2 linked regions of the Caballeronia sp. TF1N1 genome follow. The protein of the gene in region 2 binds, or shares a complex with, the protein of the main gene of each other region. Links are inferred from orthologs where the notes say so. Each region holds a gene or a part of one and is shown on either strand. Other genes may lie near its edges.

The links.
Region 1: the proteins of tig (region 2) and rpsG are in contact, whole or in part, in a crystal structure (PDB 3GTY), measured with the Thermotoga maritima proteins. The link is inferred for Caballeronia sp. TF1N1 from one-to-one orthologs. Residues at the interface, in WP_004081061.1 of Thermotoga maritima: Glu122, Val124, Val129, Leu130, Tyr133, Glu188, Gly259, Ile262, Tyr263, Glu266, Ser270, Glu273, Gln274, Glu277, Arg308, Gln311, Ile312, Ser315, Tyr316, Glu325, Arg329, Arg336, Leu363, Phe366, Trp367, Arg373, Leu377, Arg381, Leu384, Glu387; in WP_004081843.1 of Thermotoga maritima: Lys34, Lys52, Lys55, Glu59, Arg62, Gln63, Glu66, Asn67, Lys69, Val71, Arg95, Ala109, Lys110, Lys111, Gly112, Arg113, Pro114, Glu117, Glu121, Ile124, Ala125, Tyr127, Asn128, Asn129, Thr130, Gly131, Lys135, Asp139, Arg142, Met143.

The regions. Positions count from the first base shown.
Region 1 is NZ_CP084626.1:2,675,850-2,679,687, forward strand. The notes cover bases 930-3,838. They hold rpsG (30S ribosomal protein S7), read right to left. Parts: upstream 2,665-3,838; coding sequence 2,194-2,664; downstream 930-2,193. Other genes in these bases: fusA (elongation factor G), read right to left, coding at 930-2,064; rpsL (30S ribosomal protein S12), read right to left, coding at 2,868-3,248; recQ (DNA helicase RecQ), read right to left, coding at 3,469-3,838. Also shown: more of fusA, read right to left, coding at 1-929.
Region 2 is NZ_CP084626.1:1,472,761-1,475,643, reverse strand. It holds tig (trigger factor), read left to right. Parts: upstream 1-710; coding sequence 711-2,057; downstream 2,058-2,883. Other genes in the region: clpP (ATP-dependent Clp endopeptidase proteolytic subunit ClpP), read left to right, coding at 2,197-2,850; LDZ28_RS06815 (glycerate kinase), read right to left, coding at 1-154. UniProt on the Bacillus subtilis protein: Involved in protein export. Acts as a chaperone by maintaining the newly synthesized protein in an open conformation. Functions as a peptidyl-prolyl cis-trans isomerase.

The sequences.
Region 1 (3,838 bases), 1.2 Mb from region 2 along the record:
ACGCGGAGCTTCAGCATAGTGCTTGAATTCCATCGTGTACGTAGCACGGCCTTGCGACAGCGAGCGCAGCGAGGTCGAGTAGCCGAACATTTCCGACAGCGGTACTTCGGCGCGAACGATCTTGCCGCCACCGATCATGTCTTCCATGCCCTGGACGATACCGCGACGGCCCGACAAGTCGCCCATCACGTTGCCCATGTAATCTTCCGGCGTTTCGACTTCCACGGCCATCATCGGTTCGAGGATGACCGGGCTTGCCTTGCGCATTGCTTCCTTGAAGGCCATCGAACCGGCCATGCGGAACGCGTTTTCGTTCGAGTCGACGTCGTGGTACGAACCGAACGTCAGGTGAACCTTCACGTCGACGACCGGGAAGCCAGCGAGCACGCCCGACTTCAGCGTTTCCTGGATACCCTTGTCCACCGCCGGGATGTATTCGCGCGGAATCACACCGCCCTTGATCTCGTCCAGGAACTCGTAGCCCTTGCCCTGCTCGTTCGGCTCGAGCGTGATGACCGCGTGACCATACTGGCCGCGACCACCCGACTGCTTGACGAACTTGCCGTCGACATCGGCAGCCGTCGCGCGGATCGTTTCGCGGTACGCAACCTGCGGCTTGCCGACGGTTGCTTCAACGCCGAATTCACGCTTCATCCGGTCGACCAAAATTTCGAGGTGGAGCTCGCCCATACCCGAGATGATGGTCTGGCCCGACTCTTCGTCCGTTTGAACGCGGAACGACGGATCTTCCTGAGCCAGACGGTTCAGCGCCAGACCCATCTTTTCCTGGTCGGGCTTCGTCTTCGGCTCGACTGCCTGCGAAATCACCGGCTCCGGGAAAATCATGCGTTCGAGAACGATCGGGCTCTGCGGGTCGCACAGCGTGTCGCCCGTGGTCGCTTCCTTCAGGCCCACGGCTGCCGCGATGTCGCCTGCGCGCACTTCCTTGATTTCTTCGCGCTGGTTCGCGTGCATCTGCAGAATACGACCCAGACGTTCCTTCTTGTCCTTGGTCGCGTTCAGCACGGTGTCACCCGAATTGACCACACCCGAATACACACGGAAGAAGATCAGCTGACCGACGAACGGGTCGGTCATGATCTTGAATGCCAGCGACGAGAATTTTTCGTCGTCGGCAGCACGGCGCTCGCCCTTCTCACCGTTTTCGAGTTCACCCGTAACCGGCGGAATGTCGACCGGCGACGGCAGGAAGTCGATCACGGCGTCGAGCATGCGCTGCACGCCCTTGTTCTTGAACGCGGTGCCGCACAGCATCGGCTGAATTTCGCACGCGATGGTCCGGTCGCGGATCGCCTTGACGATTTCCGCTTCGGTCAGCTCTTCGCCGCCGAGGTACTTTTCCATCAGTTCTTCGCTGGCTTCGGCAGCCGACTCGATCATCTTCTCGCGCCACTCGTTGCACGTGTCGACGAGTTCAGCCGGGATGTCGACGTAGTCGAACTTCGTGCCCTGGGACGCTTCGTCCCAAATGATCGCCTTCATCTTGAGAAGGTCGACCACGCCCTTGAAGTTTTCTTCCGAGCCGATCGGCACGACGACGGGAACCGGGTTCGCCTTCAGACGCGTCTTCAACTGGTCATAGACCTTGAAGAAGTTTGCGCCAGTGCGGTCCATCTTGTTGACGAACGCGAGACGCGGAACCTTGTACTTGTTAGCCTGACGCCACACGGTTTCCGACTGCGGCTGCACGCCGCCCACTGCACAGTAGACCATGCACGCGCCGTCGAGGACGCGCATCGAGCGCTCCACTTCGATCGTGAAGTCGACGTGCCCCGGGGTATCGATGATGTTGATGCGGTGCTCGGGATAGTTGCCGCCCATGCCCTTCCAGAAGGCCGTGGTAGCAGCCGACGTGATGGTGATGCCGCGCTCCTGCTCCTGCTCCATCCAGTCCATCGTTGCAGCGCCGTCGTGAACTTCGCCGATCTTGTGGTTCACGCCCGTGTAAAACAGGATGCGCTCGGTCGTCGTCGTTTTGCCGGCGTCGATGTGAGCGCTAATACCGATGTTGCGGTAGCGCTCGATAGGTGTCTTGCGAGCCACTTTGGATCCTTTTTTGGTCGACCCGCCGACTCGATCTATAACGAGCCGACAGCGTCCTAACACAAACGGGCGAGGCGCCTGGAGTAGCGCACCCGCCCTTATTTTTCCGTTTGCCCTACGAGCGGGAGCTTAGAAACGGAAATGCGAGAATGCCTTGTTGGCCTCTGCCATGCGGTGAACTTCGTCGCGCTTCTTCATCGCGCCGCCACGGCCTTCTGCCGCTTCGGAGAGTTCGCCTGCAAGACGCAGGGCCATCGACTTTTCGCTGCGCTTCTTCGCGGCTTCACGCAACCAACGCATCGCCAATGCCATACGACGCGAGGGACGCACTTCGACCGGAACCTGGTAGTTGGCACCACCAACGCGACGGCTCTTCACTTCGACCACCGGCTTCACGTTGTTGAGCGCAACCGTGAACACTTCCAGCGGGTCCTTGCCACCCTTGGTCTGGATCTGTTCAAAAGCGCCGTACACGATACGCTCGGCAACCGACTTCTTGCCTGAGAGCATCAGCACGTTCATGAACTTGGCTACATCTACGTTGCCGAATTTCGGGTCCGGCAACACTTCCCGCTTGGGGACTTCGCGACGACGCGGCATGATTCTTCCTTTACCTTTTCAGTTGGAGCCGACTCCGAACGAGTCTTTAAGCTCCGCGGCCACCAACAAACCCGATCCATCTTTTCGACAAAACCAGCTTGGCCGGGTGACCACTTACTCGATAGCACTGGCATTCCAGCACCACCGCCTAAACCGCCTTACGGCGACCTCAAACTACAAGCAGACGACTGCAGACCGGCGACTTACTTGCCAGCCTTGGCGCGCTTCGCACCGTACTTCGAGCGAGCTTGCTTACGATCCTTGACGCCCTGGGTATCCAGCGAGCCGCGAACCATGTGGTAACGCACACCCGGCAAGTCCTTGACACGACCGCCGCGAATCAGCACGACCGAGTGTTCTTGCAGGTTGTGGCCTTCACCACCGATGTACGAAATAACTTCGAAACCGTTCGTCAGGCGAACCTTCGCAACCTTACGAAGTGCCGAGTTCGGCTTCTTAGGCGTCGTGGTGTACACGCGAGTGCACACGCCACGACGCTGGGGGCAGTCCTGCAGGGCCGGCGACTTGCTCTTCGTCGTTTCCGACGTGCGGCCTTTGCGAACCAATTGATTGATGGTTGGCATCGTTTATTCCTGAAAATGATCAAATTCGGCGCGATTCTCGACGGGCAAAGCGTCGGAAAATGCGCGTCTAACGTTCTCGAAGAAGCTCGATCCCTTGTCGTACGCGGCGCTAAGCCGGTTCCGAAAACGGACCAAGAACGAGAACCTAGCATGATATGCTGAAAATCCCAATTGGGTCAACACGTTGCGCGCATTTCGGAGGACCGCGCGAAGCGTTGGCTTATTCAGTCGTCACGACATCCAGCAACTCGTCGCCGAAACGCTCCAGCTTGCGCGCGCCGATGCCCGGGATATGACGCAGATCATCCACCGTATCGGGATCGCTTCGAGCTATTTCGGCAAGCGTGGCGTCATGAAAAATGACGTAGGCCGGCACGCCGTCGCTCTTGGCGGTCTCTGCGCGCCATATGCGCAGACGCTCCCAGCGAGACTTCTGCCGCTGCGACATGCCCGTGGTGGGATCGGCGCGTTCCCGCGTGCGTCCCGACGATTGCCGGCTACGCACCGGCTTCACGTATTTGCGCAGCGTGACGTGCTCCTCGCCTTTCAGCACGGGCTTGCTCGCATCGGTGAGAACGAGCGCGCCGAAG
Region 2 (2,883 bases):
CCATTGGATGAATGCGTATTTCGGCATCCGGACGCGCGCGCAAAATGCCCTCTGCAATGGCGTTGGCAACGCCCTCGGCGGAAAGCGAACCCTTGAACGAATCGGGCGCGATGACGACGACAGGGGCAGACGTGGCAGACGTGACGTTAGGCATGGTGTCTCGAATATTTTCTGTGTGAGTGGACGTTGAAAAGCCGAAGCGAAGCCCGATGTATGCGCATTGCATCGCGCGTCGCCATGCGTATGGCGCATGCGCTTCATGCGTTGCGGTAATCGAGCGCGCAACGCAACGCGCGCTCCTTTCGCTTCTCGTGATCACGCGCCGGCAAGCTTATCAGCGCTCCGCCCGCAGCAAAATAGCGAAGGTGCGATAACCGCCATCGCAGTGTCGCGCCGATAGACTCAAAATGTGTATTTCGAGCGGAATTGCGCGGAAAAACCGTGCAAATCGCTCGAAACGGGCCAAGCGGGTTTCGTGGTCAGAGGCCGCGCGATTTGTTTGCTAGAATACTTGGCTCTGCCGGCTGACTCGGCGTTGGCGAACATCTGGCGGTCGCGAGATGCGCTCCCTTGTCTCGACATGGCGGCGCGTTTTCGAAGCCCGACATCGCACCCGGCGCGGCTCATGCAGAACTCATCCGGACCCGCGCAACCAGAACCGCGGAAGAACCGAACACCGAACACCCGAATACTCTAGGACGATTGAAGCCATGGCTAACGTAGTTGAAAACCTCGGCAAGCTCGAACGCCGCGTCACCATCTCGCTGCCGAAAGACACCGTGCAGAAGGAAGTGGACTCGCGCATCCGCCAGTTGGCCAAGACCGTGCGCATGCCGGGCTTCCGCCCGGGCAAGGTGCCGCTCAAGATGGTCACGCAGCAATACGGCGGTCAGGTCGAAGCCGAAGTGTTGAGCGACAAGGTCGGCAAGGAATTCTTCGACGTCACGCGCACCGAAAACCTGCGCGTCGCGGGCCAGCCGAGCTTTGCGCCGAAGGTCGAAGCCGCTGCGGAAGACTACGCATTCGACGCCACTTTCGAGGTGTATCCCGAAGTGAAGCTCGGCGACGTCGCCACCGCGGAAATCGAACGCACCGTCACGACCATTTCCGAAGCCGAAGTCGACCGTACGCTCGACATCCTTCGCAAGCAGCGCGTGCACTTCCACGCGCGCGGCGAAGGCGGCGAGCATGGCGACGGCGGCGCGGACACGGCAGCCAAGGAAGGCGACCGCGTCACGCTGGACTTCGTCGGCAAGCTCGACGGCGTGCCGTTCGAAGGTGGCAGCGCGGAAGACTTCGCGTTCGTCTTGGGCGAAGGCCGCATGTTGCCGGAATTCGAACAAGCAGCGACCGGCCTGAAGGTCGGCGAAACGCGCGAGTTCGACCTTACGTTCCCCGAGGACTATCACGGCAAGGACGTCGCCGGCAAGACCGCGCAGTTCGCCGTCACCGTGAAAAAGATCGAGTGGCCGCATCTGCCGGAAATCGACGCGGAATTCGCGAAGTCGCTCGGTATCGAAGACGGCGATCTCACGAAAATGCGCGGCGAGATCAAGGACAACCTCGAGCGCGAAGCAAAGCGCCGCACGCAGCAGATCGTGAAGAATCAGGTCATGGACGCGTTGCTCAAGATTTCCGAACTCGACGTGCCAAAGGCGCTGATCGAACAGGACCAGGAACGTCTCGTCGAAATGGCGCGCCAGGATCTGCAACAACGTGGCGTGCCGAACGCTGCCGACGCACCGATCCCCGCCGAAATGTTCGCTGAACAAGCCGAGCGTCGCGTGAAGCTGGGCCTCGTGCTGGCAGAACTGGTGAAGGCTAACGAACTGCAGGCCAAGCCCGAGCAGATCCGCGCGGAAGTGGACGAATTCGCCAAGAGCTACGAAGACCCGAAGGAAGTCGTCCGCTGGTATTATTCGAATCAGCAGCGCCTCTCCGAAATGGAAGCGTACGTCGTTGAAAGCAACGTCGTCGATTTCGTTCTCGGCAAGGCCAAGGTGACCGACAAGGAAGTCAGCTTCGAGGAACTGGCCAGCGCAACGGCGCAAGCCTGACGCGTAGAGCCCGGGGGCGTGCGGGTCGTCGGACTGACGGCCCTCACGCCTTTTTTGCATTAAAGTTTGTGCGTACGCATGCCGTTCTACCGGATGCTCCTTCGTCGATCAGTATCCCTATTCCGAACAAGGAAATTGCATGACCTTTCGCGCTGAATTGCTCGACACACTGGCGTCCCACGCATCGCGGGACTTCGAAGCCCAGGCGCTCGGCCTCGTTCCGATGGTCGTGGAAACCAGCGGCCGCGGCGAGCGTGCCTATGACATCTATTCGCGCCTCCTGAAAGAGCGCGTGGTGTTTCTCGTCGGCGAAGTCAATGATCAGTCGGCGAATCTTGTCGTCGCGCAGTTGCTGTTTCTCGAGAGCGAAAATCCGGACAAGGACATCAGCCTCTACATCAATAGCCCGGGCGGCTCGGTTTCAGCCGGCATGGCGATCTACGATACGATGCAATTCGTCAAACCCGACGTCACCACGCTTTGCATGGGGCTCGCCGCAAGCATGGGCGCGTTCCTGCTGGCGTCGGGCGCAAAGGGCAAACGCGTCGCGTTGCCGAATGCGCGCGTGATGATTCACCAGCCGCTGGGTGGCGCGCGTGGTCAGGCGTCGGACATCGAAATTCAAGCGCGGGAAATCCTGTACTTGAAGGAGCGTCTGAACCAATTGCTATCGCATCACACGGGTCAGCCGGTCGAGCGCATTGCACGCGACACCGACCGCGACAACTTCATGTCGGGCGATGACGCGCAAGCGTACGGCATCGTTGACCAGGTTTTGCACAAGCGTCCTTAAGGCGTCCGGAACGACGCCGCGCCGGCTTCCACG